2 linked regions of the Azospirillum brasilense genome follow. The protein of the gene in region 1 interacts with the protein of each later gene in a pairwise test. Links are inferred from orthologs where the notes say so. Each region holds a gene or a part of one and is shown on either strand. Other genes may lie near its edges.

Region 1 (15,810 bases):
GGTGGGTGGTGCGGTTGATCGCCTCGATCCGGTGCATGGCGCCGCGCGCCAGCAGAAGGCCGCCGCCGAGCCCCAGCACCACCGTCACCAGGAAGACCCAGCGCAGCGACACGACCATGCGGCCGCGGAGCTGGTCCAGCTCGCTCATGTCACGGCCCACCAGCAGGCGGAACTGGCCGGGCAAGACGAAGCTGACCGCCATCGCGGTGGAGGGCCGGTTGTTCACCCCGCCATAGTCGGAAATCTTGAAATGGGTCCAGCCGCCCGGCCCCGCCGTGGCGTCGGGCCAGCCCGACAGGTTGCCGGCCAGGATGACGCCGCCCGGCGTGGTCAGCAGATAGATGGAGTTGGTGTGGGAGTAGCCGCTGCGCTCGCGCACGGAATCGACCAGCCCGCGCAGGCCGGCGCTGCGGTACTGGTCCTGAAGCCCGGCGACCTCCAGCGCGATGGTGGCGCCGATCTCCTCCTCCAGAAAGCCCGCGGTGGAGCGGTAGACGACCCCCAGGATCACCCCGACCGAGATGACGAACAGGCCGAGATACAGCAAGGCCAGCCGGAACGGCGTCGTGCGCAGAAGGCGCAGGGTGGGAAGAACCGCCTTCACGCGTCCCGGTCCGCCACCATAGCCGCCGCCATCATTATTGCGGCGCCCGCAGGCTGTAGCCGGCGCCGCGCACCGTGTGGATCAGCGGCGTCGGGAAATCCTTGTCGATCTTCTGGCGCAGGCGGGCGATGTGCACATCGATGACGTTGGTCTGTGGGTCGAAGTGATAGTCCCACACATTCTCCAGCATCATGGTGCGGGTCACCACGCTGCCGGCGTTGCGCATCAGATACTCCAGCAGAGCGAATTCCCGCGGCAGCAGGTCGATGGACTTGCCGGCCCGCCGGACGGTGCGCGACAGCAGGTCCAGCTCCAGGTCGGCGACCGCCAGACGGGTCTGCGGCTGGGCGGCGCTGCGGCGGCGCACCAGCACCTCGATCCGGGCGAGCAGCTCGGAGAAGGCGAAGGGCTTGGTCAGGTAGTCGTCGCCGCCGGCCTTCAGCCCCTTCACCCGGTCGTCGACGCTGCCGAGCGCGGACAGGAACAGCACCGGCGTATCGTTGCCGGTGGCGCGCAGGATCTCGACCAGCGACAGTCCGTCGCGGCCCGGCAGCATGCGGTCCACGATCATAACGTCGTAATGCTCGGAGCCGGCCAGGAACAGCCCCTCCTTGCCGTCGTTGGCGGCGTCCACGACATGCCCGGCCTCTTTCAGCCCCTTGGCCAGATAGGAGGCGGCCTGCTGGTCGTCTTCGATGACGAGGACTTTCATGAGCATGAGTCTACCGCATCCTTCCGCGAGTCCAAAGGTGAATGCCCCCGCCCCTCCAGGGAGGGGAGAGGGCCAAACGACACGAAGGGGGAGGACGTCCGCGCGGCGGGGGTTCGCACCACGGACATCCTCCACCCCATCACACCGGAGACGGGAGGATCGCCGGTGTTACCCTGCGTCACGCCTTGACGAGCTTCAGCGGGACGAAACTCTCGTTGCCGCCGCGGTTGACCAGCAGCAGGACCGCCTTTCGGCCATCCTTCTCGGCCTCGTGCAGGCTCTTGGTCACCTCCGCGGGGGAGGTCACGCTGTGGTCGCCGACCTTGACGATCACGTCGCCCGGACGGACGGGCAGATCACCGGCCTGCGGCGACACCGAGGTGACGACCACACCCTTGACGCCCTCGCCCAGGCCGAGGCGGCTGCGGGTGGCGCCGTCCAGCGGGGCCAGCTTCAGCCCATTGACGGTTTCCATCGCGCTCTCGGCGGCGGGACCGGTCCCCTCGGCGGCGGCCATGCGCTGTTCGGCGGGCAGCGGCGCGATGTGGGCGGTCAGGGTCGTCTCCTTGCCCTTGCGCACCACGGTCATGTCCACCGTGTCGCCGGCCTTGGTGTCGGCCACCCGGCGGGTCAGGTCGCGCAGCGTGTTCACCGGCTTGCCGCCATAGGCCAGGATCACGTCGCCCTGGCGCACGCCGGCCTTGGCGGCTGGGCTGTCCGGAGTCACCTCGGCGACCAGGGCGCCCTTGGTCTGGGACAGGCCGACCGACTCGGCGATCTCCGGCGAGATCTCCTGGATCTTCACGCCCAGCCAGCCGCGCTCGACATGGCCGTTCTCCTTGAGCTGGGCGACGACCTGCTTGGCGATGTTCGACGGGATGGCGAAGCCGATGCCGACCGAGCCGCCGTTGGGCGAATAGATGGCGGTGTTGATACCGATCACCCGGCCATCCAGCGTGAAGGTCGGGCCGCCCGAGTTGCCGCGGTTGATGGCGGCGTCGAGCTGCAGGTAGTCGTCATACGGACCGCTGTGGATGTCGCGACCGCGGGCCGAGATGATGCCCTTGGTCACCGTTCCGCCCAGCCCGAAGGGGTTGCCGACGGCCATCACCCAGTCGCCGACGCGGGCGGCATCGCTGTCGCCCCAGTCCAGCGCGGGCAGCGCCTTGTCGGACTTCACCTTCAGCAGGGCGATGTCGGTCTTGGCGTCGCGCCCGACCAGCGTGGCGGGAAGCTCCGTGCCGTCCTGGAGCGTGACCTTGATCTCGTCCGCACCGTCGATGACGTGGTTGTTGGTCACCACATAGCCGGCCGCGTCGATGATGAAGCCGGAGCCGAGCGAGCCGACCTTGCCGCGCGGCTGGCCCTCGGAGGGACCCTCGGACTGGTCGTCGCCGCCGGGGCCGCCGTTTTGGCCGAACTGGTCCTGGAACTGGCGGAAGAACTCTTCGAAGGGCGAGCCCGGCGGGAAGCCGGGCATGCGTGGGTTGCCGCGCTCGGCCTTGGCCTGCTGGGTGGTGGAGACGTTCACCACGGCGGGCGACACCTTGGCCGCCAGATCGGCGAAGCTGCCCGGCATGGTCTGCGTCAGGGCGCTTTCGGCGGCCGCGGCGGTGGACTGGTTGGCGATCAGGAACGGACCGGTCAGCACCGTGGTGCCGAGGAGGACGGCGGCGATGGTACGCCGCACCCGGCTCGACCGCGGGGCGCGTCCGGCGTTGGCGGGGGTGGACATCGGTTGCTCTCCGTGACTGGCATGCGTTGTTCGTTGTCCTGAACGTAGCGGGTGCCGAGTCACGGGGGGCTTGCAGGCGGATTAAAAGTTTTTCAGGGAGGGAATAGAACGGCGCGAGGCCTACAGCGCCGAGCCGGCGATCCGCAGGCGGATGGCCGCGGCCTGCTGGCGGACGCGGTCGAGGTGCGGGTTGATGGTCAGCGCCGCGTCGAAGGCGCGCAGCGCGCCCGCCGGCTGATCGATGGCGAGGTAGACCAGCCCCAGCCCGGCCAGAGCCCCGAAATGCCGCGGCTCCAGCGCCAGCACCCGGCGGATGTCGCGCACCGCAGCGTCGTAATCACCCAGCATGTATTCGGCGTTGGCCCGCTTGTTCCAACCCTCGGCGTAGGTCGGGTCGGCGGCGACCACTTGGTCGAAGGCGACCAGCGCGTCGGCGTAGCGGTCGGCGTTCAGGCTCTGCACGCCATGATGCATCAGCACGATCAAGTCGTCGTTGGGATGCTCCAGCCAGACGCCCCAGATGCGGTCCTCGACCGCCTCCGCCGCGACCGCGTCGCCGGCGGTCTGCAGGTCCTGGAACAAGCCGCCGAGTCGCGCATCCTCTTGCCCTGCCCAGGCCCGCGAACCGGGGCCGGAAGCGCCGAGGAGCAGAAGGGCCAGGAAGGCCACGGGCAAGAAGATTCGCTGGGTCATTCCCAAAAACTGGGATGCGTCACTTACCAGCAACACTGATCCGAAAGTGGTATCGCCGCAAGAAGAATCCCTCATCCCGCCGGGGTGGTCCCGGCAAAGTTCCCGCCGGACAAAGAAAAAGGGCCGGCGAATCGCTTCGCCGGCCCCTTCCCTTCAAAGCAGCAGCCCGTTATCAGGCGGCCTTGTTGCTGCGGCCCGCCACGATCTCGTCGGTGACGTTGCGCGGCACCGGCTCGTAGTGGCTGAACTCCATCGAGTAGGACGCGCGGCCCGAGGTCATGCCGCGGAGCTGGCCGATGTAGCCGAACATCTCGTTCAGCGGCACATGGGCCTCGACGGCGATGTTGGTGCCACGCTCGAGCTGGCCCAGCACCGTGCCGCGGCGGCGGTTCACGTCGCCGATGACGTCGCCCAGGTAATCATCCGGGGTGACGACCTCGACCTTCATGACCGGCTCGAGCAGGATCGGGCCGGCCTGCTTGAGGGCTTCGCGGAAGCAGGCCTTGGCGGCGATTTCGAACGTCAGGGCGTTCGAGTCGACGTCGTGGTACTTGCCGTCCACCAGACGGGCGCGGAAGTCCACAGTCGGATAGGAGGCGAGCACGCCCTCTTCCTTCTGCATTTCCAGGCCCTTCGCGACCGACGGGACGTATTCGCGCGGCACCGTGCCACCGACCGTCTCGTCCTTGAACACGAAGCCCTCGCCACGCTCCAGCGGCTCGAAGACGATCTTGACTTCGGCGAACTGGCCCGAACCACCGGTCTGCTTCTTGTGGGTGTAGGTGTACTCGACCGGCTTGGTGATCGTCTCGCGGTAGGCGACCTGGGGCTTGCCCATGTTGCCTTCCACGCCGAACTCCGTGCGCAGACGGTCCAGCGTCACTTCCAGGTGCAGCTCGCCCATGCCGCGCAGGATGGTCTGGCCGGTTTCACGGTCGGTCTCCAGACGCAGCGACGGGTCCGCGCGAACCATCTTGCCCAGCGCGATGGAGAACTTCTCCTGCTCGCCCTTGGTCTTCGGCTCGACCGAGACGCTGATGACGGGGTCGGGGAAGCGCATGCGCTCCAGGATCACCGGGTGGGCGGCGTCGCAGAGCGTGTCACCGGTGTCCGTCTCCTGCAGGGAGACGAGCGCGATGATGTCGCCGGCGCGGGCTTCCTCGATCGGGTTGGCCTGGGCGGCGAACATCTCGACCATGCGGCCGATCTTCTCGCGCTTGCCGCGGGTGGTGTTCAGGACCGACATGCCCTTGGTCAGCACGCCCGAATAGACGCGCACGAAGGTCAGCGAGCCATAGGTGTCGTTCAGCACCTTGAAGGCCAGCGCCGCGAAGGGCGCGTCGTCGGAGCTGAGACGCTCGCCGTTCGGGTTGCCGTCCTCGTCCACCGTCTTGATGGCCTCGACGTCGGTCGGGGCCGGCAGCAGATCGACGACCGCGTCCAGAACCTGGCAGACGCCCTTGTTCTTGTAGGACGAGCCGCAGAGGACCGGGGTGAAGGTGCTGGTGATGGTGCCCTTGCGCAGGCAGGCGCGCAGCACGTCCGGCGACGGCTCCTCACCCGACTCCAGGTAGGCTTCCATCGCCACCTCGTCCATTTCCAGCGCGGTGTCCACCAATTCGGTGCGCAGCGACGGGATGAGGTCGATGTTGTCCAGGTCTTCCTTGACGGTCAGGTTGAGCTTGCTGGCCAGATCGTCGGTGATGTCCCAGATTTCCCACTTGGCGTCCTTGTCGTCCGAGAACCAGACGTACGCCTTCATCTCGATCAGGTCGACCATGCCGCGGAAGTTGTCTTCCGAGCCCAGCGGAACCTGGATGCAGACCGGGCGGGCGTTCAGGCGGCTCTTGATCATGCCGACGCAACGCTGGAAGTTCGCACCCGAACGATCCATCTTGTTGACGTAGCAGATGCGCGGGACGTTGTAGTTGTCCGCGAGGCGCCAGTTGGTCTCGGACTGCGGCTCAACGCCGGCCACGCCGTCGAACACGACGACCGCGCCGTCGAGCACGCGGAGCGAACGGTTCACCTCGATGGTGAAGTCCACGTGGCCCGGGGTGTCGATGACGTTGATCTTCTTGCCGCGCCAGAAGGTCGAGACGGCAGCCGACTGAATCGTGATGCCGCGCTTCTGCTCCTGCTCCATGTAGTCGGTCGTGGTCGAGGACTTCAGGTCCTTCGTCTCGTGCACGTCGATGATCGTGTGCTTACGACCGGTGTAGTACAGGATGCGCTCGGTGGTCGTCGTCTTGCCGGCATCGACGTGGGCGATGATGCCGATGTTCCGGATGTCAGAAAGAGGCGTTTGGCGCGGCATGTTGCGAATCCATTACTGTAACGCAGCTATCGAAGCGCAACGACGGTCGTCCGCTCCGGCGGCAGAGGTTGGTCGGGGTTTTACGGATGATCTGTTAAGGCGTGATTAACGTTCTGTAAATCCGGAAGGTCAAGCCTTCCGGATTTTTTCGAAGCACGCGGCCCTCACAGTCTGGTGGGCCACGCCGGCAAACCCCAACCGAGGGAGCCGGGTCGCCCCGTCACGCAGCTTATTTGGCCGCCGTCACCTGAATTTCAACGAGATACTCCGGCGCGGCGAGCTTCGCTTCCACGGTGGCGCGGGCGGGCGGGTTGGCCGTATCGACCCAGGCTTCCCACGCCTTGTTCATCGCGCCGAAGGTGGACATGTCCGTCAGATAGATGGTGGCGGACAGCAGCTTGCTCTTGTCGGAGCCGCCCTCGGCCAGCAGGGCGTCGATCTGGCCCAGGATCTGGCGGGTCTGCGTCTCCACGTCCGGAGTCGGATCGTTGGCCACCTGGCCGGCCAGATAGACCGTGTCCTTGTGGATGACCATCTGGCTCATGCGCGGTCCGGAATGGAAGCGCTGGATCGACATCGGTACGGCTCCGGTTACGGGGTCTTGAACGCGCGTACGTCTATGCGATTCACGCCCAAGGGCCTAGCAAAAAATGAGGCGCCACCGCTCAAAGCTGCCCCGCGCCCGTGCATCACCGCAAAGAAGGCGTATTTCCCTCCACCGCGGCCACGAAAGCGGCGCTCGGCACGGCGATGTTGCGGGGATTGGGGCCGCTGACCGCGGCCACCGCGATGCCGGCGACCGCCCAGCCCTCCCCCGCCCCGTCCGTGCCGGGCGTGCGCACCAGCAGCGCCGCCCCGCTTACCCCGCGCGTCCCATCGCAATCATGGACCAGCAGCGGCCCGCGGTCGGTGTCGTTGATGCCGCGCGCCGCGCAGGCGGTGTCGGCGGTGACGAGGTGCGCCCGGTCCTGGCTGTAGCCGCCCAGCATCAGCGGCGTGCCGACGTCCGGCGGGACTCGGGCGAGCGGCAGCGGCGGCATCCCCTCCGGCGCGTCGCCGTCCAGCGTCAGCACCGCCCAGTCACCGACGAGTCCGTCGAGCCGCCGCTCCGTGTCATAGGGGCCGCCGGTCTCCAGCGCGGCGACGGCGCGGTGCTGCCGGTACTCCCCGCGCTCATAGCCGAACAGGACGTGCAGGGAGGAGGCCGGGAGGAAGCGCTGCGCCCGGTTCAGCAGGCAGTGGGCCGCAGTGACCACCCGGCGCGGCCCCACCAGCACGCCGGTGCAGCGCGCGCCGAGATTGCTCTGCACCTTGACGAGGCTGTTCCACGGCGCGTGCGTGGCGTCGACCACCACCCGCCGGTCCTTCGCCCCGATCCCCGGCAGCAGAGGGTTCTGCGCCATCGCCGGAAAGGCGGCCAGGACAAGCGGCAGCGCGATCAGAAATCCGCTCCGAACGGCCTTCAAGTGTTCTTGATACGTTTTCATATTCGTCTTACCATGGCGGCCATGGCCACGCTCATCATCACGGAAAAATCCAGTCAGGCAAAGGACCTGCGCGCCGCGCTGGGGGATCGCTACGGGCGCATCCTGCCGGCCGAGGGGCATCTGCTGCGACTGGCCGAACCGGACGAGGTCAACCCGGACTGGAAGCGCTGGGCGCCCACCCTGCTGAAGCCGGACGGACTCTACCCGACCAAGCCGGACAGCGGCGGTAACAAAACGGCGAAGCTGGCGGCGATCAAGGCGGCGCTGAAGGGCTGCGACCAGGTCATCCTCGCCACCGACTGCGACCGCGAGGGGCAATTGATCGGGCAGGAAATCCTGGAGCATCTGGGCTTCCGCGGGCGGGTGCAGCGCGCCCTGTTCACCGCCCAGGATCCCAAGACGATCCGCGACGCCTTCGCCAAGCTGAAGCCGAACAACGAGCTTCGCCCGCTCTACGAGGCGGCGGTGGCGCGCCAGCAGGCCGACCAGATCTTCAATCTGTCCCTGACCCGCACGGCGACCAAGACGCTGCTGGCACCGGGGACGCGCGGCGTGATCGGCATCGGGCGGGTGAAGACGCCAACCCTGTCCATCGTCTGCCTGCGCGAGCTGGAGATCCGCAACTTCAAGCCCGAGGATTATTTCGAGGTCGTGGCGACAGCCACCGCCGCGGGCGGCTCCTTCCTGATGCGCCACGCTCCGCCGCCGAAGGACCGCATCAAGGACCGCGCCCGCGCCGAGGCCATCGCCCGTGCCGCGGACGGCCATGGCGGCCCTCTGTCGGTGACGGTGGAGGATCGGCGGCAGGCCCCGCCGAAGCTCTACGACCTGCCCGCGCTGCAGAAGACCTGCGGCCAGCGCTGGGGCTGGACCGCCGACCGCACGCTGGAGGTCGCGCAGGAGCTTTACGACGGCGAGGGCAAGAAGCTCATCACCTACCCGCGTGCCGAGGCGCGCTACCTCTCGGAGAACCAGATCGCCGACGTTCCGGCGATCACCGGGGCGCTGACCCGGCTGCGCGGCTTCGCCCATCTGGACATTTCCCGCCCGGTCATCCGCCGCGGCAAGTCCGGCCACTTCTGCGACAAGGCGCTGGAGGGCGTGTCGCACCACGCCATCGTGCCCAACGTCAACGTGCTCGACGATCTGGAAAGCCGGCTGAACCGCCTGACCGACGATGAGAAGCGGCTCTACGCGCTGATCTGCCGCTCCTACCTCGCCGCCGTCATGCCCGACTACGAGTACCGGCAGACCACCGTCCTGATGGACGTGCCGGTCGACGGCAAGCCGGTGGTCTTCCGGGCGGTCGGGCGCATCCCCCTGAAGCTGGGCTGGAAAGCGGCCTTCGGCTCCGCCGAGACGGACGGCAAGCCCGACGAGAAGGAGGAGGAGCAGACCCTCCCTCCGCTGGCCGATGGCGAGCCCGCCCGCCTGTCCGACTCTCGGGTCGAAGCCAAGCGGACCCAGGCGCCACCGCGCTACAACGAGGGCACGCTGGTCGACGCCATGCAGAATGCCTGGCGCTTCGTCGAGGACCCGGCGCTGCGTGACCGGCTGAAGGAGGCCAAGGGCATCGGCACCCCGGCCACCCGCGCCGAGATCATCAAGGGCCTGCGGCGGCAGAACCTGCTGGGCGCCGACGGCAAGTGGCTGGTGCCCACCCCCGCCGGGCTGCAACTGTTCGAGACTCTGCGCGGCGCCGCCCCCACGTTGGTCGATCCCGGCACCACCGCCCTGTGGGAGATGCGGCTGGACGAGGTGGTGGTCGGACGCGCCGACTTCCGCACCGTCATCGACGGCATCGCCGACGAGGCCGGGCGGCTGATCGGCGTTCTGGTCGGCAACCGGGGGCCGGCGGTGGACCTCGGCGTGCGCGGCGGTCCAATCCGCGCCGGACGGGGCGCCGGGCGCCGTCGCTCCACGAGCCCGCGCGCCGCTGGAACGACGCCGCGGCCACGCACGCGCAAGGTGGCGGTCGCCGCCGTCGGCGTGGACGGCGAAGCGCCGAAGAAGCCGCGGCGCAGCCGCAAGGCGAAGGCCACGCCGGAGGTCCCCGACTCGATGAGTCCGGTCGCCGACGCTGTCCCGCCGGCCCCCACCGCACCGTCGAGCAGCACGCGGCGCAAGGCTCCGACCGACAAGATGGTCGCCTTCGCCCGCAGCCTCGCCGACCGCAAGGGCGTCGAACTGCCGAACACGGTGCTCCAGGACTTCGATTCCTGCCGCCAGTTCCTGGACCAGCACGCGCGCTGAGCGCCGGATTGCCCCCTCCCCGGCCCTCCCCCGCTTCGCAGGAGAGGGAGATTTGTCCCCTCCCCTGCGACAGCGGGGGAGGGTTAGGGAGGGGGCAATACTTCCCACAAACCGCCCGAATCACCGTCCGACTGTGGCCCAGGCCACAGCGGCGGGGGCGGCATCCGCCTACCCTCTCCTCCACGGACATCGAGCCACACACGGCCCCACACCCCGGAGGAGACCCAGCCCATGCGCCGCCTGACCCTGATCGCCGTCGCCGCCACCACGCTGCTCGCCGCCCCCCACGCCTTCGCCAACGATCTCAAGACCGGCGGCATGCCGGTCAACCCGATGATGATGCAGCCGGGCTTCGGCAGCCCCTTCGCCGCGGCGCCCTCCCTCTCCAGCACCAACGTCGGTGTCGCGACGAACCTCGCGGCGGGGATCGGCAACAAGGCCAAGCAGAACGTCTTCACCATGCAGCAGGGCACCGGCGGGTCGCTGGTGAACACCAACGTCGGCGTCGCCACCAACGTCGCCGCCGGCATCGGCAACAAGGCGAAGCAGAACGTCACCGGCGTCACCTTCGGCTTCGGCAAGGGCGGCCTGCTGGACACCAACGTCGGGGTGACGACCAATGTCGCCGCCGGCATCGGCAACGCCGCCGGGCAGAATCTGTTTGGTCTCAAGGCCCAGTGATCCACCCATCCGGCGCCGCCGCCCCACGCGGCGGCGCCCCTTTCCGGATTCCTCATTGGAGGACTGCCGCCATGCTCCGCTTCGCCCTGCCGGTCTTCGGTGCGCTCGCCGCCATCCTGACCCTGGCCGGAACTCCGCACACCGCCGCCGCCGAAAACCTCGCCTGCCAGACGGTCAACGGGAAAACGGTGTGCAGCCGCGGTTCGGGCTCGCTGTCGTGCCAGACGGTCAACGACCGGACGACCTGCGTGACCGGGCCGGGCGCGCTGACCTGCGAGACCGTCAACGGCCACACCGCCTGCCGCCGCGGTCCGTCGCAGCCGGACCTCAAGCCGATGCCGATGCCGCCGATGCCCCCGCAGGCCGCCCCGATGCCCGATCACCCCTTCGGCAAAAACTTCCCTTTTGAGGAAGAGGCGTAAAGCGCCCCAGCTGTGGTCCGCCTCACAGCGGCTCCCCGGTCGGCCGCCCTAGGATCAGCGCACACCGCCGAACAGAGGAGCCCCGCCATGATCCGCATCCGCCGCTTCGCGCCGCTGCTGTCCGGCCTCGCCGCCCTGGCGCTGCTGGGTGGAACCGCCGCCGCCCAGGATGCCGGCGGCTTCTCCGTCAACCCTCAGCTCGGCGCGGCGGTCGGCATGTCGATGGGGATGGGCATGGGGATGCCGCCGCTGCTGCCGCGCCAGCCCGTCTTCGTCAACGCCGCCCGGCGCGGCGCGCCTCCGGGGGCGACGGTGACCAACCCCAACGTCAGCCGGCAGGCCACCCACCAGCAGGCCATCGCCAAGATCCGCGGCGACGCCGGCTTCCTGGGCGGCTTCAACAAGGGCCAGGCGCTGGCCGCCAGCCGCCAGCCGCCGCCGGAACCCATCGTGCCGAACTTCACCTTCATCGACGCGCCCTTCATCGTGAACAACTTCGACAGCTCGCTGGCCCTGTCCTTTGGCGACAGCAACGTGACCGAGCAGTACGTCATCCAGGGCGGCGACGGGTCCGCCGGCGGTGGCGGCGCGGAGCCGGCAGCCGGTCCCACCGGACCGGCGACCGCTCCGGTACCGGCTCAAGCTCAGGCTCCGGCCCCGGTGCCGGTCAAGGCTCCGGCCCCGAAGCCCCAGCCGGGCGTGACCACCGGCAACGGCGGCCCGCCGCCCGAGGGCTTCTTCGACCCGGTGATGAGCAACTTCGGCCCGCTGCCGCATCTGCCCGCGGCGCTGGCCAGCGGCGGCATCCAGTTCAACAACGTCGGCACCGCCTTCAACGCCGCCATGGGCCAGGGCAACTTTGCCTCGCAGCAGATCACCAGCATCCAGGGGAAGAAGGGCAAGCACTGAGCCCTTTCCCAAGGCACGAAAAAGCCCCCTTGCCGGCGGCAAGGGGGCTTTCTCCGTTTGGAGTTGCGCGGTTACGCGGCGACCGGCTCGTTGGCGCCCTTGGCCTGAGTGGCGGCGGGCTGGACCACGCCCTGCGGGGCGGGCAGCGGCGCCGGGCGCGGGGTGCCGGCGGGCAGCATGTCGCCGATCGCGAGGCCCACGGCCATCAGGTTGGGCACGGCCATCGCGGTCAGCAGGATCGCCCACAGCTCCAGCGACAGGGTGCCCAGCGGGTTGGCGAACCACGCGGTCACCGCGGAGGCCAGCAGCGCACCCGACAGCCAGGCTTCCGGCTTGGCGCAGAAGGCCCCCTGCGTCCGCTTGCCGCCCTTGGCGGTGACGCGGAAGGCGTCGCGCTTGCGGACCACACCGCGGAGCGCGGCGAGCGCCACCGTGGTGGACAGCGCCATGCCGACGGCGCAGGCCCCGAAGCTCTCCTTCCACGAGTTGCCGGAGGCGTAGCGCGAGGCCAGCAGGCTCGACCCGGCGCGCAGGACCAGGGCGCCCAGCACCGCGGCGGTGGCCTGGACCGGCGGCAGGTGCAGCGGCAGGACCAGCGAGGCGAAGGTCCAGGTGACCGCCGCACCGGCGGCCAGGACGCCCACCGCATCAGACCACCAGCGCGCCCAGTTGGTCAGGTAGCCGATCTTCTGGCCGAGCGTCAGCTCCGTGGCGCCGGGCAGGAACTTGCGCCAGTGGGCGCGCAGGATCTGCGTGGAGCCGAAGACCCAGCGGTCGCGCTGCTTGCGGAACTGCATGAAGTTGTCGGGGGCGAGGCCCTGGCCGAGACGCTCGTCCGTGTAGGCGGCGCGGTAGCCGGCCGACAGGATGCGGATGCCCAGCTCGGTGTCCTCGCAGATGCCCTCTTCCGACCAGCCGCCGACCTGTTCCATGGCGGAGCGGCGCAGCATGATCATCGTGCCGTGGCAGACGAAGGCCTGGGAGGTCAGACCCTCCTGCATGCCGACGTCGAAGAAGGGGCGGTACTCGGCGGTCATGGCGGCCTTCAGCGGCGTCTCATGGCCGTCGCGGTGCTCCTGCGGCGCCTGGACGATGCCGACCTGCGGGTCGGCGAAGGTCGGGGCCAGCTTGTTCAGCCAGTCCGGCTCCACCGTGTAGTCGGCGTCGAGCACGGCGACGATCTCGGCGCGCGGGTCGGTGTGGCGCAGCGCGGCGTTCAGCGCGCCGGCCTTGAAGCCGGAAATCTTCTTGTACCAGTGGAACTTGAACTTCGGACCCAGCTCGGCGCACAGCTCCTCGACCGGGCGGACCAGCGCCTCGTCCTCGGTGTTGTTGATGAGGACGACGACCTCGTAGTCCGGGTAATCGACGCGGGCCAGCGAGGTCAGCGTGGCGGCCAGCACGTCCGGCTGCTCGCGGCAGGCGGCGATGTGCACCGACACCATCGGCTTGTGCTCCGGCACCGCGGGAACCCGCGGCAGCAGGGCCGGGGCGCGGCCGGTGAACAGGCGGCGGGCCACCTCGGTCAGGTCGGCGAAGGCCACCGACATCATCAGCGCGCCCAGCAGGAAGGCGGAGCCCCAGGTGGTCGCGGCGCCGAAGGTGAAGTATTCGGCGTAGGCGCCGGCGACGGCCGAGCCGACGCCGAAGCCGACGATGTTGGCGCCCACCGACGCGGCCAGCGCGTAGGTCATGTTGGTGCGGCGGCGGAAGGCGGCGAAGGCCGACAGGGCGAGGCCGAGGGCCAGCGCAACGGCGGCGCCGGCACGGTCACCCCAGGGGGCCGGGACGTCGCCGGCCAGCGGCCATTTCGGCGCGCGGTCGGCGTCGAGCACGCCCCAGGTCGGGCCGGGCGAGCCTTCGATGCTGGACTTCCACACGCCGTCGAACGCCTCGACCACGTTGTAGTCGATGCCGAGCATCCCCGCCTCGGCGGCGAAGTTGCGGACGACGAAAGCCTGGGCCTGCGGCGTCGGGTAGGCGTCGTGGAAATTCTCGCCGCCCGACGGCCAGCCCACCTCACCCACGAACAGCGGCTTGCCCGGATGCGCCTTGCGCACGGTGTCCAGCCGGTCGCGGATCCAGGTCAGCGCGCTCTCCACGGGCACGCCTTCCCAGTAGGGCAGGACGTGGACGCCCATGTAGTCGGACGCCGCGATGGTTTCCTTGGCCTTGACAATCTCCGACCACACGTCGGCGGTGCCGACCTTGATGTGCTTCGGCACGCCGGCGCGGACGCGGCGGATGTAGGAGGCCAGCTCCGCGTCGGTCAGCTCGGCGCGCAGCAGCGTCTCGTTGCCGACCACGACGCGCTCGATGCCGCGCACAGTGCGGGACAGGACGATGGCGCGGGCGACCTCACGCTCGTTGCGGGCCTTGTCGTCGCTGAGCCAGACGCCCAGCGTGACGTCCAGGCCATGCTTGGCCGCGATGGCCGGCACGTCACCCTGGGAGCCCAGCGTTGAGTAGGTGCGGACACCGTCGGCGAAGCCGGCGATGGCGGTCATGTCGCGGTCCAGTTCCACCGCATCGACCACCGGCTGGTGGTTCGGGTCATAGCTGCGGCCCGACGGGGAGTAGGAGACGGATTCGATGCGACCCGGCACGGCGTCCACAGGAGTGGGCGCGTTGCGCCAGGACCAGAAGGACGCGTGGCCGGCAGTCACGGCGAGCATCGCCGCGGCCAAGGCCGCAGACCGGATCGAACGCTTCGGGTTGCTCATGTGGGGATTTCGCAAGCCTGGGTAGGATGGGTGGCGGGCGCCACCGGACACACAGACGAACGTGCGCTGCAAAAAACTATTCCCACGCCTTTCCCGATTTTTTTCGGGTGGCTGCAGGGATTACCGAATTGGGAACGGCCGCCGTCCCGCTCCTGTTGGCATCTCCAACCGCAACGACGGGAGACGACGAAATGACCGGCAAAAAGGTCGATGTGACCGCGCTGGAGGAAACGATGGACGAGGTGGTCGAAACCCTCGACCTCGCCGAGCAGGCCGCCGGCTATGTCCGCAAGGAAAGCAGCGACCCCATGGACCAAGCCCGCGCCGCCGCCGTGCAGAAGCAGGCCGAAGCCATGCTTGACGCCGCCGAACAGGCGGCCGCCAGCGGCGAACGGCCACAGCGCAGCAACCCCTCTCCCCTGCCGGGCATGCGCCGCCCGCCGCTGGTGAATTGAACGTACTGGAAACCTTGGCCCCCTCCCCGACCCTCCCCCGCTCTGCGGGAGAGGGTGCCTTCCGCGAAGCGGCGGCAATCCCCTCCACCTCGCAGAGGGGGAGGGTTAGGGAGGGGGCAGAGGTCGCCTATTTTCCTTCGACCGACTTTTGCTCAGCCGACGCCCCACCCGCCATCCGCCCCTGCCCCTCCGGGCACAGCTCCAGCAGGACACACCGTTCACAGGCCGGGTTGCGGTAAAAGCAGACCCGCTGCCCGTGCAGCATCATCACCTCGTGATGGTCGTAGATCTGCTGGGCCGTCCACTCCGGGGGAAGCCGCGCCTCCAGGATGGTGTGCGACGGGCCGACCGCCACGCTGGGCGGGATCAGCCCGGTGCGCACCGCGACGCGGTGATGGTGGCTGTCCACCGGCAAAGCGGGACGGCGCAGGCTGCTGAAGCTCATCACCGCGGCGCTGGTCTTCGGGCCGACCCCGGGAAGCGCCTGCAGCCAGGCCCGCGCCTCCGGCACGGTCATCTCCGCCAGAAAATCCAGGGAAAGCTCGCCGCGCAGCTCGGTGATCCGCCGCAGGATCGCTTGGATGCGGGGCGCCTTCTGCTCCGGCCACGTCACACCGGCAATGGTTGCCTCGACCTCCGCCGGGTCGGCGTCGCGGACGGCGGCCCAATCCTCTCCCCAACGCGCCCGCAAGGCGCGGAAGGCCGCCCCCGAGGCCGCGTTGCGCGTGCGGTGCGACAACAGCGAGGACACCAGCTCGCTGAGCGGGTCGAGCGCGCGGAAATAGGTGATCGGGCAGCCGAAGATCAGGCAGAGCCGGC
Region 2 (15,844 bases), 640 kb from region 1 along the record:
CGACGCCCCAGCACATCGTCGATAAGCTGATCGAGGCCGTGCGCGATCCCAAGACGCACCGCTACTCGAACTCCCGCGGCATCCCCGGCCTGCGCAAGGCGCACGCGGCCTATTACAAGCGCCGCTTCAACGTGGACGTCGATCCGGAGTCGGAGTGCATCGTCACCATCGGCTCGAAGGAAGGCTTGGCCAACCTTGCCCAGGCGATCACCAGCCCCGGCGACATCATCCTGGTGCCGAACCCCAGCTACCCGATCCATCCCTTCGGCTTCATCCTGGCCGGCGCCTCGGTGCGCCATCTGCCGGTGGGGCAGGCCAACGGCACCTCCACCGACATCGACAGCTTCATGAACATGCTGGAGCGCGCCGTGCGCCACAGCGTGCCGAAGCCGCTGGCGCTGGTGCTGAACTACCCGTCCAACCCGACGGCGGAGGTGGTGGGGCTCGACTTCTACCGCCCGATTGTCGAGTTCTGCCGCAAGCACGGCATCTACATCCTGTCGGATCTGGCCTACGCCGAGGTCTTCTTCGACGGTGACCCGCCGCCCTCGATCCTTGAGATCCCGGAGGCGCGCGAGGTGGCCGTCGAGTTCACCTCGATGTCGAAGACCTATTCGATGGCCGGCTGGCGCATCGGCTTCGCCACCGGCAACAAGAAGCTCATCACCGCGCTGGCCCGCATCAAGTCGTACCTGGACTACGGCGCCTTCACGCCGATCCAGGTCGCCGCGACCGCCGCGCTGAACGGCCCGCAGGAGTGCGTGGAGCAGGTGCGCACCATGTACCGCCAGCGCCGCGACGTGATGATCGAGGGTCTGGCCTCGGCCGGTTGGACGGTGCCGAGCCCATCGGCCTCGATGTTCGCCTGGGCGCCCATCCCGGAGCCCTTCGCCCATCTCGGCTCGCTGGAATTCTCCAAGCTGCTGCTGCAGGAGGCCAAGGTGGCCGTGGCGCCGGGCATCGGCTTCGGCGAGTACGGCGACGGCCATGTCCGTCTGGCGCTGGTGGAGAACGTCCACCGCATCCGTCAGGCGACCCGCAACATCAAGGAGTTCTTCCGCTCCAACGCCGCCGGTGCGGCGGCGAGCAAGGATCCGGCGGCGCGCGCCGCCCTCCTCGACCCGGAGAAAGCGAAAGTCTGATGTCCGACTCCCACAAAACAGGCCCCCTGAAAATCGCCGTCGCGGGCCTGGGCACGGTCGGCGCGGGCGTTCTGAAGCTACTGGAGCGGCAGGCCGCCCTGATCGAGCAGCGCTGCGGCCGCCGCATCGAGGTGGTGGCGGTCAGCGCCCGCTCGCGCGGCAAGGACCGCGGCGTCGACCTGTCGACGGCCGAATGGTACGACGACCCGGTGGCGCTCGCCGCCCATCCCGGCGTGGATGTGGTGGTCGAGCTGATCGGCGGGTCCGAGGGGCCGGCGAAGGAGACCGTCGAGCTGGCGCTGGAGCGGGGACGCCACGTCGTCACCGCCAACAAGGCGCTGCTCGCCCATCACGGCACCGCGCTCGCGGCCAAGGCGGAGGCCGCCGGCCTCGCCATCGGCTTCGAGGCGGCGGTGGCCGGCGGCATCCCGATCATCAAGGGGCTGCGCGAAGGGCTGGCGGGCAACCGGGTGTCGGAGGTGCACGGCATCCTCAACGGCACCTGCAACTACATCCTCACGGAGATGCGCACCACCGGCCGCGATTTCGCGGACGTGCTGGCCGACGCGCAGAAGCTGGGCTACGCGGAAGCCGACCCGAGCTTCGACATCGACGGCGTGGACGCGGCGCACAAGCTGGCGATCCTGACCTCGGTGGCCTTTGGCACGCCGGTGGACTTCAAGAGCGTCCATGTCGAGGGCATCCGCCACGTCGCGGCGGTGGACTTCGACTACGCCGACGCGCTCGGCTACCGGATCAAGCTGCTGGGCATCGCCCGGCGCACCGATCACGGGATCGAGCAGCGCGTGCACCCCTGCATGGTGCCGAAGGCGGCGCCCATCGCGGCGGTGGACGGCGTGTTCAACGCCGTGATCGCCCAGGGCGACTTCGTGGACCGGGTGCTGTTCGTCGGCCGCGGCGCCGGCGAGGGGCCGACGGCCTCGGCCGTGGTCGCCGACCTGATCGACATCGCCCGCGGGCGCTCCACTCCCACCTTCGGCGTGCCGGCGGCCCAGCTTTCCGAGGCGCAGCCGTCCCCGATGGAGGCCCGCCGGGGGTCGTACTACGTACGCCTGATGGTCGTGGACCGTCCCGGCGTGATAGCGGATGTTGCGGCGGCGATGCGCGACCAGAACGTCTCCATGGAGCAGTTCCTGCAGCGCGGGCGCGCCCCCGGCGAAGCGGTGCCGGTGGTCCTGACCACCCATGACACCGAAGAGGCGGCCATGCAGCGCGCGCTTGCCACCATCGCCGCCAAGGAGTCGGTGGTCGAGCCGCCGCGCATGATCCGCATCGAACAGTTTTGACCGAACCATAGAAGAACCGAGCATCGATTCGGGGGAGAACACCATGTCCGTTCATGTCGACCTGTCCGGTATGGACCGGAACCTGGCTCTGGAAGCCGTCCGCGTCACCGAGGCCGCCGCGCTGTCCGCGTCGCTGCTGATGGGCCGCGGTGACGAGAAGCTTGCCGACCAGGCCGCGGTCGACGCCATGCGCCAGGCGCTCAACACCCTCTACATCGACGGCACCGTCGTGATCGGCGAGGGCGAGCGCGACGAGGCGCCCATGCTTTACATCGGCGAGAAGGTCGGCGCCGGCATCGGCCGTGGGCCGAAGGTCGACATCGCGCTCGACCCGCTGGAAGGCACCACCATCTGCGCCACCGGCGGCCCGAACTCGCTGGCCGTCATCGCCATGGCGGACGAGGGCGGCTTCCTGAACGCGCCCGACGTCTACATGGACAAGATCGCCGTCGGCTCCGGCCTGCCGGAAGGCGTGGTCGATCTCGATGAGACGCCGGCCAACAACCTCAAGGCGCTGGCCAAGGCCAAGGGCACCGAGGTGCAGGAACTGCTGGTCTGCATCCTGAACCGTCCGCGCCACGCCGAACTGATCGCCCGCGTCCGCGAGGCCGGCGCGCGCATCATGCTGATCAACGACGGCGACGTCTCGGGCGTGATCGCCACCAGCCAGGCCGGCACCGGCGTCGACATGTATGTCGGCTCCGGCGGCGCCCCGGAAGGCGTTCTGGCCGCGGCGGCGCTGCGCTGCATCGGCGGCCAGTTCCAGGGCCGTCTGCTGTTCCGCAACGACGACGAGAAGGCCCGCGCCGCCCGCTGGGGCGTCAAGGACCTGAACAAGAAGTACAGCCTGACCGAGCTGGCCAGCGGCAACGTCATGTTCGCCGCGACCGGCGTGACCGACGGCGCCATGCTGCGCGGCGTCCGCCGCTTCCCCGGCGGCGCGACCACCCACTCGGTGATCATGCGCTCCAAGTCGGGCACCGTGCGCTACGTCGAGGCGCACCACAACCTGCAGCGCAAGCCGGCCATGGCGTAAGGCTGCTACCCCTGTTCCTTCTCCCCTCCGGGGAGAAGGTCAGGATGAGGGGGCGGCCGAAGGCCGGAAACGCAGGCTCATCGTCGTGCGTAAACGCCCTTCGGGCGCCCCCTCACCCAACCCTCTCCCCAGGGGGGCGAGGGCTTTTAACCCTTCCGCCGCCGTCCCTCGGCGTCGGCGGCCTTCATGGCGGCCAGCACGCGCTGCGGGGTGATCTCGTACGGCTCGTTGTGGATGGTCTCGCCCTCCGCGCAGGCCCGATCCGCCGCCAGCAGCAGCCGCTCGTCCGACACGCCGGCAAGGCCGATCTCGGCCAGCGTCGTCGGCAGCCCCACCGCCTTGCAGAAGCCGTAGACCTCGTCCAGCACCGCCGGCGGCCGGTCGGTCAGGATCAGCAGCGTCAGCGTGCCGAAGGCGACCTTCTCGCCGTGCCAGTAATGGTGCGTTTCCTCCAGCGCGGTCAGGCCGTTGTGGACGGCGTGCGCCGCCGCCAGCCCGCCGCTCTCGAAGCCCAGCCCGCTCAGCAGCGTGTTGGCCTCCACGATGCGCTCCAGCGCCGGGGTGACCACGCCTTGCTCGCAGGCCGACTTGGCGAGCACGCCATACTCCAGCAGCGTGTCGTAGCACAGCCGGGCCAGCGCGAAGGCGGTCATCGGGCCGACGCGCCCGGTCATGTTGCCGCCGCGCTTGATGCGGCAATCCTCCGCCTCGAACCAGGTGGACAGGGCGTCGCCCATTCCCGAGACGAGGAAGCGCACCGGCGCGTTTGCCACCACGCCGGTGTCGACCAGCACGAGATCCGGGTTGCGCGGCAGGACGAGGTAGCGCTTGAACGCCCCCTCCGGCGTGTAGATCACCGACAGCGCGCTGCACGGCGCGTCGGTGGAGGCGAGCGTCGGGACGATGGCGGTGCGCGCGTCCAGCGCGTGGGCGACCGCCTTGGCGGTGTCGAGTGCCTTGCCGCCGCCGATGCCGACTACGGTGTCAGCGCCCATGGCGCGGGCGAGGGCGGTCAGCCGCTCGATCTCCTCGTCGGAGCATTCGCCTCGGAATTCCTGGATGTTCAGCTCGACGCGCCCGGCGGCGGCGTCGACCAGCCGGCCCTTCAGCGTCTTCAGGACGAAGCTGTCGGTGACGGCCAGAACCGACTTGCCCAGCCGGGCCAAGTCCTCGCCCAGGCTGTCGAGGGCGCCGTTGCCCTGGACGTAGCGGGCCGGAAAGATCGCCGTGGTGATCATGGTTCCCTCCTCCGCGTGGTGTTGACCGCAGTGGAGCAGGACGCCTCTCCATCCGCAATGACCTGCCTCAAGTTGCGGTGCGGCAAGGCCGCCTGCCACCTTTGCGTACAGGCGCGGCGGCGCCAGACCCGCTGGGAATCCACCGGGAGAGCCCCATCCGCTGGCCCGCATGTCCCCCATCTGCTATGGCTTCGGCCTTTCCGATCCGTGGCATCCTGGGCAGCATGACCGACACCGTTCCCCCCTTCCTGAACGTCGCCCATTCCCTGTCCGGCAAGCGCTGGCAGGCGCGGCCCTACGACGAGCGGCTGGCCTGGGGGCTGGCCCAGGGGCGGGGGCTGCCGGAGATCGTCGGGCGGGTGCTCGCCGCCCGCGGGGTGACCGAGGAGGCCTGCGACGGCTTCCTGAACCCGACGCTGAAGGCGCTGCTTCCCGACCCCTCCCGCTTCAAGGACATGGACGTCGCGGCGGAGCGCATCGCCCGCGCGATCATGGACGGCGAGCCGGTGGCCGTCTTCGGCGACTACGACGTGGACGGCGCCACCTCCTCCGCGCTTCTGCGGCGCTTCTTCCGGGCGGTGGGGGCCGACCTGCGGATCTACGTGCCCGACCGCATGAAGGAGGGCTACGGCCCCAACGGCCCGGCGTTGCTGCGGCTGAAGGCCGAGGGCGTGCGGCTGGTGGTGACGGTGGATTGCGGAATCTCCGCCTTCGCGGCGCTGGAAGCGGCGGCGGAGGCTGGGCTGGATGTGGTGGTCCTCGACCATCACGCGGCCGAACCGCGCCTGCCGCCGGCCGTCGCCCTGGTCAACCCGAACCGGCTGGACGAGGACGGCGCCTACCGCACGCTGTGCGCGGCCGGGGTCACCTTCCTGGCCGTGGTGGCGGTGAATCGGGCGCTGCGCGGCGCCGGATTCTACGCGGGCCGCAACGAGCCGAATCTGATGGAGTGGCTGGACCTTGTGGCGCTGGGCACGGTGTGCGACGTGGTGCCGCTGACCGGGCTGAACCGGGCGCTGGTGGCGCAGGGGCTGAAAGTCATGGCGCGGCGCGCCAACCCCGGCCTGTCCGCCCTGTCCGACGTCGCCGGGGTCAAGGAGAAGCCGGACGCCTACCACGCCGGCTTCGTGCTCGGTCCGCGGGTCAACGCTGGTGGGCGCGTCGGCGCCTCGGACCTCGGGGCGCGGCTGCTCTCCACCGACGACCCCATGGAGGCGATGGAGCTGGCCCAGAAGCTGGAGGCCCACAACGCCGAACGCCGCGCGGTGGAGCAGGGCGTGCTCGCCGACGCCATGGCCCGGCTGGAAGAGCACGCCGAGGAGTTGGCCGAGCTGGTCTTCGTGGCGGGGGAGGGCTGGCATCCGGGTGTGATCGGCATCGTCGCCAGCCGCCTGAAGGAGCGCTACAGCCGCCCCGCCTGCGTCATCGCGCTGGAGCAGGGGGCGGACGGCACGGTGATCGGCAAGGCCTCGGGCCGTTCGGTGCGCGGGGTCGATCTTGGGGCGGCGGTGATCGCGGCGCGGCAGGAAGGGCTGCTGATGGCCGGCGGCGGGCACCGCATGGCGGCCGGCTTCACCGTGGCCGGGAACAAGCTGGCCGACCTGCAGGCCTTCCTGACCGGCCGCGTTGCCGAACAGGTGTCCGCGGCGCCGCTGGTGCCGACTCTGGAATTGGACGGCGCGTTGTCGGTTGGGGCCGCGAACGCCGCCTTGGTGGACCGGTTGAACCAGCTCGGCCCGTTCGGCACCGGCAACGCGGAGCCGCGCTTCGCCGTCACCGACGCCCGCGTGGTGCGGGCCGATGTGGTCGGGGCGAATCACGTCCGCTGCATTCTCCAGGGCGGCGACGGCGCCCGGTTGAAGGCCATCGCCTTCCGTGCGTTGGACAGTGAGATGGGAAAAGCCCTGCTGATGGGCCGCGGATCGCCCTTCCATCTCGCCGGTGTCCTGCGCATTGACCGTTGGAACGGGGCGGAGGGAGTCCAGCTTCTGATCGACGACGCGGCACCCGCGCAAACCATGTGAATGCAAACAAATTCGGCGCGGAGAGAGTGCATGGGGGGCATACGCGAACGGGGTAGAAAGGAGTTGGAAAAAACGCTTGCGCTCGGCCCGTCATCCCATTAGTAATCCCGCCACGCCAACGACGTCCCCATCGTCTAGAGGCCTAGGACACCGCCCTTTCACGGCGGCGACAGGGGTTCGAATCCCCTTGGGGACGCCAACCTTTTCAATGGGTTGGCAAGAGGAAGGTGGCGGCTTCCCACAAATTTCCCACGAAGCTGTGCGCGGTGTGTGCGGGTGGTCAACCGTGGCGACCACGTGATGCCGCCTCTAACGTTTTCCCCGTCACGCAAGCGATGGACGAGTTTGGCGGCGTCAACGCCGTCTTGCTACGAACGACCTTCGTCCGGAACCTTCATTTTCTTCCGACTCGCTTCTGTAAGTCGGTTGCTTGCGGAGGCTGCATCCGCGCGGATGCCCCTAGAAGTTGATTGCGGTTGTGCGGGCGGTGTGAAGTGCGCGATATTCCGTAGACCGCACAGGCACTGGGGCGTCGATGGGAAAGAAAAACCCGTTTTCTCAGCGCAGGATCGGCGTCCACCCCGCAGGAGTCGTTTGAACGCCATGGACAAGACGGGTCTCAGCGAAAGCGACATCTGCGCAAAATTCATCACACCGGCTGTCGTGCGTGCAGGGTGGGACGAAGCCCTCCAGATTCGTCGCGAGGTCAGCTTCACCAAAGGCCGCATCATCGTGCGCGGCAAGCTGGTTAGCCGTGGTCAGGGCAAGCGCGCCGACTACGTCCTCTACTACAAACCGAACATCCCATTGGCCCTGATCGAGGCCAAGGACAATTCGCACAGCATCGGCGACGGGATGCAGCAGGGGCTTGAGTACGCCGCCACGCTGAACATCCTGTTCGTGTTTTCCTCGAACGGTGACGGCTTCGTATTCCACGACCGCACCAGGGCTGGGGGCGCGACCGAGACCACGCTGTCGCTCGATGCCTTCCCGTCACCAGACGACCTGTGGGCGCGTTTCCGGGCCTGGAAAGGGCTGACGCCTGAGGCCGAACAGACCGTCCTCCAGGACTATTACGACGACGGCAGCGGCAAGGCTCCGCGCTATTATCAAGTCAACGCGATCAATGCGGCGGTCGAAGCCATCGCCAAGGGCCAGCAGCGAGTCCTGCTCGTCATGGCGACCGGCACCGGCAAGACCTACACCGCCTTCCAGATCATCTGGCGGCTCTGGAAGGCGGGCCGGAAGAAGCGTATCCTGTTCCTGGCTGACCGGAATGTCCTCGTTGACCAGACGATGGTGAACGACTTCAGGCCGTTCGGCGCGTCCATGGCAAAACTCTCGACGAATTCCAAGACCATCGAACGCGACGACGGCTCGGACCTGACGCTTCCCACGGCCATCGACAAAAAGCGCCGCATCGACACCGCGTACGAGGTCTACCTCGGGCTTTACCAAGCGATCACCGGACCGGACGAGCGTCAGAAACTCTTCCGCGAGTTCTCACCCGGCTTCTTCGATTTGATCGTCATCGACGAGTGCCACCGTGGCAGCGCCGCCGAGGATTCGGCGTGGCGGGAAATCCTGGAGTATTTCAGCTCCGCCACGCAGATCGGCCTCACCGCAACCCCGAAGGAGACCGAGTACGTCTCCAACATCGCCTACTTCGGTGATCCGGTTTACTCCTACTCGCTCAAGCAGGGCATCCGCGACGGCTTCCTCGCGCCTTACAAAGTCGTGAAAATCCACATTGACCGGGATGTGCAAGGCTACCGGCCAGAAAAGGGACAGCGCGACCGCGACGGTGACGAGGTTGAGGACCGCATTTACAACGTGAAGGATTTCGACCGCACCCTGGTGCTCGACGACCGCACCAAGTTGGTTGCCAAGCGGGTCACGCGTTTCCTGAAGGAGAGCGGCGACCGCTTCCAGAAGACCATCGTCTTCTGCGTCGATCAGGAGCACGCGGCGCGCATGCGGCAGGCTCTGGTGAACGAGAACGCCGACCTATGCGCTGAGAACCACCGCTATGTATTGCGGATCACGGGGGGCGACGCCGAGGGGCAAGCCCAGCTCGGCAACTTCATCGACCCCGAGTCAAAGTACCCCGTCCTGGTGACGACCTCGCGCCTCCTGTCAACAGGAGTCGATGCGCAGACCTGCCGCCTGATCGTGCTCGACCGCGAGGTCGGTTCGATGACGGAGTTCAAGCAGATCGTCGGGCGCGGCACCCGCGTGCATGAGGACACCCGCAAGTTCTATTTCACGCTGATGGACTTCCGTGGGGCTACCAACCACTTCGCCGATCCGCAGTTCGATGGCGAGCCGGTGCAGATTTACGAGCCCCATGACGATGACCCAGTGGTGCCGCCTGATGACGTGCCCCCGAATGATGAGGAAGGCGAGTCGCTGCCGGAAACGCCGGGTGAGGACGAGATCATTGTTGACGGCCTGCCCGACGCCGATCCGCCACCAGGAGGCAGGCGGCGCAAGGTGTACGTGGATGGCGTTGCCGTCAGCATCCTGGGCGAGCGGATCGAATACCTTGACGAGCACGGCAAGCTTGTCACCGAGTCACTGCGCGACTTCACGAAAAAGGCGCTGCGGAAGAGCTTCGCCAGCCTCGACGGCTTCCTGAACCGCTGGAACAAGGCGGATCGCAAGCAGGCGATCCTCGATGAGCTGGAAGCCGAGGGGCTGTCGCTTTCTGTTGTCGCGGAGGAACTTGGTGCCGACCTCGATCCCTTCGACCTGATCTGTCATATCGCTTTCGACCGCAAGCCGCTGACCCGTCGGGAACGGGCAGAGAACGTCAAAAAGCGCGACGTGTTCACGAAGTACGGCCCGCAAGCGCGTGCCGTGCTCGATGCGCTGCTCGCCAAGTACGCTGATGAAGGCGTGCTCAACCTCGACGACGCTAACGTGCTGCGTATTCCACCGTTCACAGGGCTCGGCACGACGGTGCAGCTTCTGAAGGCGTTCGGTGGTAAGAACGGCTTTGAACAGGCCGTGCACGAACTGCAAGCGGCTCTTTATCAGGAAACCGCCTAGACCATGTCTGTCCGTTCTCTCGTCAAGTCGATCCAGGATATCATGCGCAAGGACACCGGCGTGGATGGTGATGCCCAGCGTATCAGCCAGCTGTGCTGGATGTTCTTCCTCAAGATCATCGACGACCAGGATCAGGAGTTGGAGCTTCTCGACGCGAAGTACCAGTCACCGATCCCCCCACGGTTCCAGTGGCGGAACTGGGCGGCAGACCCGGAGGGCATGACGGGGGATGAGCTGTTGGCGTTCGTCAACGACGAGCTGTTCCCGTCCCTGAAGAACCTGATTCCCATCGGCGGGACGAAGGATCGTCGTCGCATCGTCAGCGACGTGTTCGAAGATGCCTACAACTACATGAAGTCCGGTCAGTTGATCCGTCAGGTCATCAACAAGATCAGTGGCGTTGATTTCAACAACCTCGCCGACCGCCAGCACTTCGGCGACATCTATGAACAGATCCTCAACGACCTTCAATCCGCCGGAAACGCGGGTGAATACTACACGCCGCGCGCTGTCACCGCGTTCATGGTGGACCGGATCGATCCGAGACCCGGCGAGACGCTGTTCGATCCGGCGTGTGGTACTGGCGGCTTTCTGACCTGCGCGATCCGCCACATGCGGGACCGCTACGTGAAGCGGCCCGAGGACGAGCAGACCATGCAAGGCGCGTTGCGGGCAGTCGAGAAGAAGCAGCTGCCGCACATGCTCTGCGTCACCAACATGCTCCTGCACGGCATCGAGGACGCCAGCTTCGTTCGCCACGACAACACGCTGGCGCGTCCCTACATCAGCTGGGAGCAGAAGGAGCGGGTCGAGATCGTGCTGACCAACCCGCCGTTCGGCGGGCGTGAAGAGGACGGCATCGAGTCCAACTTTCCGCAGCACTTTCGCACGCGCGAGACGGCCGACCTGTTCCTCGCCCTCATCATCCGTCTGCTGAAACCCGGTGGGCGTGCCGCCGTGGTGCTGCCTGACGGCACCCTGTTCGGCGAGGGCGTGAAGACGCGCCTGAAGGAGCATCTGATGGAGGAGTGCAACCTCCACACCATCGTCCGCTTGCCCAACTCCGTGTTCAAGCCGTACGCCTCGATTGGCACCAACCTGCTGTTCTTTGAGAAGGGGGAGCCGACCAAGGACGTCTGGTTCTGGGAACATCGTGTTCCGGAGGGCCAGAAAGCCTACTCGATGACCAAGCCGATCCGGTTCGAGCATCTCAAGGAATGCATCGACTGGTGGGGGGGGGCGGAACGCCAGGGACGCCAGGAGACAACGCGAGCCTGGAAGGTCTCGGCCGATGACGTGAAGGCGCGCGGGTACAATCTCGACATCAAGAATCCGCACACGGTGGCCGACGATCACGGCAACCCGGAAACGTTGTTGGCTGATCTGAACGCAGCCGAGGCGCGGGCGTCCAGCTTGCGCGACCAGCTGAGGGCCATCCTCGCGGAAGCGGTGGCCCGATGAACGCTGAGCGTCTCCTTGCCCTGTACGAGCGCACCGCCGACGCGCCCGATGCGGTTTCACGTCTGCGTCGCTTCATCCTTGATCTGGCAGTTCGCGGCAAGCTCGTGCCGCAGAACCCGAATGATGAGCCTGCGTCGGAGCTGCTGAAGCGCATCTTGATCGAGAAGTCGCGACTGGCTGCTGCTGGGAAGATTGCAGCTGACAAGCCAATGGGCGTGCAGAAAGAAGAGGCATTTGAAACCCCCAAGGGGTGGGAATGGTCGCGCTATGGAGATTTAGCCTTGGAAGTAGCGACTGGTCCTTTTGGCTCAATGCTTCATCAACATGAATATGTTGTTGGCGGAACTCCGGTCATTAATCCATCGCACATGGTTAACGGCGAGATTGTCGCTGACCAACGCGTCGCTGTATCTTCCCGAAAAGCTCAAGAATTGTCATCGTATCGCCTCCAGGCTGGCGATGTTGTAATGGCAAGAAGAGGTGAGGTGGGGCGGGCTGCTCTAGTGAGAGATGAAGCTAACGGCTACATCTGCGGTACTGGAAGCTTTCGTGTAAGGTTCAGCGACGACGTGTGTCGCGAGTTCATTATGATCCTCCTGCGCTCTCAACAGGTTCGTCTATACCTAGCCAATCAGTCGGTTGGCACAACCATGACGAACTTGAACCATTCTATTTTGAATAAAATGCCTACTCCCGTTCCTCCAGCAGAAGAACAGCGCCGCATCGTTGCCAAGGTCGATGAGTTGATGGCGCTATGCGACCAGTTGGAGAAGGCGAGAGAGCTACGCGAAGCTACGCGCGACCAATTTGTCGCAGCAACTCTTGCTCGCCTGAATGATCCCGATCCGGAAACGTTTCACGAAGATGCGAAGTTCGCGCTGGGCGCCCTGACTGCGCTTACCACGCGTCCCGACCAGATTAAGAAACTCCGCCAGACGATCCTGAACCTCGCAGTGCGGGGCAAGCTCGTGCCGCAGGACCCTAACGATGAACCGGCGTCGGAGTTGCTTAAGCGGATTTCTGCCGAGAAGAGGCGCTCACGCGGTTCGACTGTGATGGTTGGAAGTGACGCCATACCATTTCCCATTCCCATTTCATGGAAATGGGCTGCCCTCGACGAGTTAATCACAAGCGGGCCGCAGAATGGTATCTCGCCAAAGCCGACGACCCGCACTGATGCGCCGAGGGCAATAACCTTAACGGCAACAACATCTGGCGTCTTTAACCCGAATCATTTCAAGCGAGTTGAGGCAACGATCCCAAGCAGCTCGGATCTTTGGCTTCAACAAGGTGACCTTCTTTTCCAACGGGGCAATACACGTGAATATGTAGGCATCGCCGCGATCTACGAAGGGCCACCAACAACATTCCTGTTCCCTGATTTGATGATGAGGGTGCGGCTCTCTGAGCATGTGAATCTCAGGTACGTTCATCTGGCAGCAATCTCACCTCCGGCTCGCGCGTTTCTGTCAGAGAATGCGTCAGGGGCGCAGGCGACCATGCCCAAGATCAACCAGACGACCTTGGTTTCGCTACCGCTTCCGATCCCCCCCTTGGATGAGCAACATCGGATTTTTGCCAGGGTGAATGACTTGATGATGCTGTGCGATCAGCTGGAGGAAAGCCTTGCCAAGGGTGACGACACCCGTCGCCGTCTTCTCGACGCGCTGCTCGTCGAGGCGCTGGCGCCTGTGAAGGGTCGGGAGATGCAGGCCGCGGAATGATCTCGGCGACCACGCGAGTGTTCACGCGCACATCAGCCGATGTACCTTCACCACCTCCGATAATGGTTGGGAGCGCCGGGTCAGGTCGCCCGTCCTCTCGTGATACATAGAAGGCTCTGGACGCTATGGCTGCCGATGAAATGATTGTGGTTGAGAGCGGCAAATTTTTGACCGAGTACCAAAAGGACCAACTGCGGTATTTCATCAATAAGCACAATAGCGCAGCGGGATGGAACACGCTTAGTCTCAGCATAATCACGAAGCTTGCTAATGGTGAACCGGTAAAGAGAAGGAACTTCGATCACCTATTGAGAGTTGTCGCTGAAATTACTTCTTTAATGCGGTCGGTGTACAAGGTCTACAAGATTGATCATAACCTTTCTCCTGAAGAGCAGCTACAACAAGCTGTGCAGCACCTCTACAGAGGAGAACCGGAGCTAGAGGAACAAGAGTTCATAATCCGCAAGGAGCAGCGAGAAGAATTTTTCCGAAAAACGAAAAAGGCGTTCGCCGAAAAGTTTTTGCCGCTCGCAATCGGCGGATTCGCGTCAATCATTGCCGCATTGACACTTAACATTACCTTGGATTCTCTAAGTTCCAAGAGTGATCCCGAAGTGGCTTTTGCTGACTTGGCAACTCAACGTATTGCACGACTTGAAATGGATGTTCAAGAAGCCGTCAGAAAGGCCAACGAAAGTGGCGACCGTGTTGCAAAATTGCTCTCCGATATCGAGGTCATCAAGTCGCTTCCAGATGCGACCATGTCCCTTCAAATTGCTGAGCTAAAGAGCGCCACTGAGAAGACGAAAGGCGATATCGAACGTCTCCGCGAGATCCTTGGTGATCGCGAACCGGAGGAAACACTGCGTGTCGTGAGGCTTTCCGATTCCATTAAGAGTATAGACAAGGACATCACCGAATTCCGCTCCCGTCAAGAAGTCATCACCTCCGAGGTTCGCGCTTCGATCACGCGGGTTGAAGGTTATTTGTTCGGACTCATCACTGCGGTAATTGGTGTTGTGGTGACGATTCTCAGCCCGTTCGTTCTGGATGCAATAAAACGCTTCAGGGTGAGCGATGAATAAAGGCGCAACGGTCCGGAACAGCGGGCATCAGTTTGGCTGTACAGCGCCCCAGCAAATTGGTTTTGGTTGCTAAGAGCCCGACCCAGACAGGGCGTAACAGTGCCAATTCGTGTGTCATCCGTTGCAAATCTTTGGAGCAGTCATGCTCCGTCGCGAAGTAAGCAAATCTCTGTATTCGGAGCTGCCTAGAGGCTTTGATCAAATCTTGAGATGCGTTTCGGTTTCGGCAGTCCAAACTTCGGGGGCCTGTGGTTGATCTTCCGCTGCCGTGCCAACGCCAACTGGTGTGTAGGTGGACCAGCCGGTGGATGGTGGAACTTCGGCCTTTCCGCTCATTTGAGAATGTTCGCTGGCTTTCCAAAACGCTCCGCGTGATCCGAAATTGATGGTGTAGATCAGGTTCTCGAATTTGTGCGCGTTCAGGAAGAGGAGAAGTTCGTCCTCAATGGGTTTGGGGAGCCGGTAGGCTCGCCCACGAGTTTTCGACCCGTCAGGCAGCAAAACGACATCCCGGCCATAGGTGCGCCATTTGAACGGATAGGTGAACGCCTTTGCGAAATCCTCGGGGGTGTTCTCGATTTCCTGAACGACCATCCGATGGCTGCCAGACGTTGTCTGACCAGCATACCAGCGCCGCAGCCGTTCGATTTCCTTCCTGTTGAGACCGGCGACGATGAGGTGGGTATGCGGTACCCAACATCTCAAGTCGGTGCGGAACTCGACTTCATATGATCCAACAGCCTTTCCGTGTAGCAAGGCCGCTCGCTTGAACTGCTGTCGAACGGTGTTGATCACCCGTTGCGGCCTCGCCCCGTCGAGCTCGCCAGCCTCGACCATGTACCTGTCGTGGACGAGGGTCACATGATGAAGTGGCGGATGGTCCGCGAACTGAGCAGAAAGGCGGTCGTACGCTGTCACTTGGAGTTGGCGTGTGCACTTGAGACAGGAGGGTGATTTGCAGGAGGTGCTGCCGTCAAGGCAGGCATTCAGCTTCTCGGCCGCCCTTCTCCTTTCGCGTTTCCGGCCGCGCTTGGACTGCAGATGTGGAGCGGTGTCGGTAAGAAGGTTCCGAGAACGAGTGCGCGTTTCCCTCTCGGCAGCGTCTGGTCCGATGAAACCTGGGTAGGCTTCGGCAAGGTTGGTGTGCATGGGGTGTGTGCTCTGCGGGGAATGCGGAAACGGTTAAAAATTTCGGCTTTTTCTAGGGGCCTCGGAGCGCCCCCCTTTAAAAGCGTCTGGGGCTATGTAAGCCTAAGGGGCTGTGTAACCTCATAGGGGGCTGTGTAACCTCATAGGGGGCTGTGTAGTCTTATGTAAGGTCAGGTGGGCTCTATGAGCACAGGTATCATTCTTATGGTGTAGTGTAATACATCGTACTCATATAGAGAGGGCTATAGCACTGTCACTCATGTTGGCAACAACTGTTTACACGGTGTCGTTGTAAAAAAGGATAGTTAAAATATAGGTATTTTCCGCGTACTTTTTAAAATAAGGTTCTGTGCGCTGTCACGAGTTCCGCTCTGGTAAATGCTGCAATTCATCGTAACGATATAGACTGAAGAAATGTCTGGAGGAATTTCAATGTTCATTGCATACGATATGCCTGAAAATTATAATGTTTCTAGTGTGCTGATCGGCTGCGTTGATTTTTTCATGAGATTTCGTCACCCGGCGATATCGTTTGTACTGATTACGCGGGAAAAGTCCGCATAAGAATGCTCAATCCCGGTCAGTCGTGCAGAAACTCGACGTTCGCAATGATTAGTCGGCCGTCCG

What was found.
Region 2: the proteins of AMK58_RS09780 (region 1) and recJ interact in binary tests that used the Escherichia coli proteins (3 or more experiments, as listed by UniProt). The link is inferred for Azospirillum brasilense from one-to-one orthologs.

The regions. Positions count from the first base shown.
Region 1 is NZ_CP012914.1:2,108,413-2,124,222, forward strand. The notes cover bases 7,267-10,185. They hold AMK58_RS09780 (type IA DNA topoisomerase), read left to right. Parts: upstream 7,267-7,569; coding sequence 7,570-9,801; downstream 9,802-10,185. Other genes in these bases: AMK58_RS09775 (trypsin-like serine peptidase), read right to left, coding at 7,267-7,527; AMK58_RS09785 (hypothetical protein), read left to right, coding at 10,033-10,185. In the rest of the region: AMK58_RS09745 (sensor histidine kinase), read right to left, coding at 1-604; AMK58_RS09750 (winged helix-turn-helix domain-containing protein), read right to left, coding at 639-1,316; AMK58_RS09755 (DegQ family serine endoprotease), read right to left, coding at 1,495-3,051; AMK58_RS09760 (tetratricopeptide repeat protein), read right to left, coding at 3,172-3,633; fusA (elongation factor G), read right to left, coding at 3,917-6,061; AMK58_RS09770 (RidA family protein), read right to left, coding at 6,291-6,638; more of AMK58_RS09775, read right to left, coding at 6,751-7,266; more of AMK58_RS09785, read left to right, coding at 10,186-10,482; AMK58_RS09790 (hypothetical protein), read left to right, coding at 10,554-10,904; AMK58_RS09795 (hypothetical protein), read left to right, coding at 10,992-11,813; AMK58_RS09800 (glycosyltransferase), read right to left, coding at 11,885-14,536; AMK58_RS09805 (hypothetical protein), read left to right, coding at 14,728-14,991; AMK58_RS09810 (endonuclease III domain-containing protein), read right to left, coding at 15,119-15,810.
Region 2 is NZ_CP012914.1:1,474,321-1,490,164, forward strand. Bases 4,395-7,347 are described here. They hold recJ (single-stranded-DNA-specific exonuclease RecJ), read left to right. Parts: upstream 4,395-4,947; coding sequence 4,948-6,747; downstream 6,748-7,347. Other genes in these bases: AMK58_RS06790 (glycerol dehydrogenase), read right to left, coding at 4,395-4,723. In the rest of the region: AMK58_RS06775 (LL-diaminopimelate aminotransferase), read left to right, coding at 1-1,142; AMK58_RS06780 (homoserine dehydrogenase), read left to right, coding at 1,142-2,449; glpX (class II fructose-bisphosphatase), read left to right, coding at 2,493-3,485; more of AMK58_RS06790, read right to left, coding at 3,632-4,394; hsdR (EcoAI/FtnUII family type I restriction enzme subunit R), read left to right, coding at 7,351-9,798; AMK58_RS06810 (type I restriction-modification system subunit M), read left to right, coding at 9,802-11,259; AMK58_RS29425 (restriction endonuclease subunit S), read left to right, coding at 11,256-12,983; AMK58_RS06820 (hypothetical protein), read left to right, coding at 13,109-14,068; AMK58_RS30325 (hypothetical protein), read right to left, coding at 14,267-15,217; AMK58_RS06825 (hypothetical protein), read right to left, coding at 15,798-15,844. UniProt on the Escherichia coli protein: Single-stranded-DNA-specific exonuclease.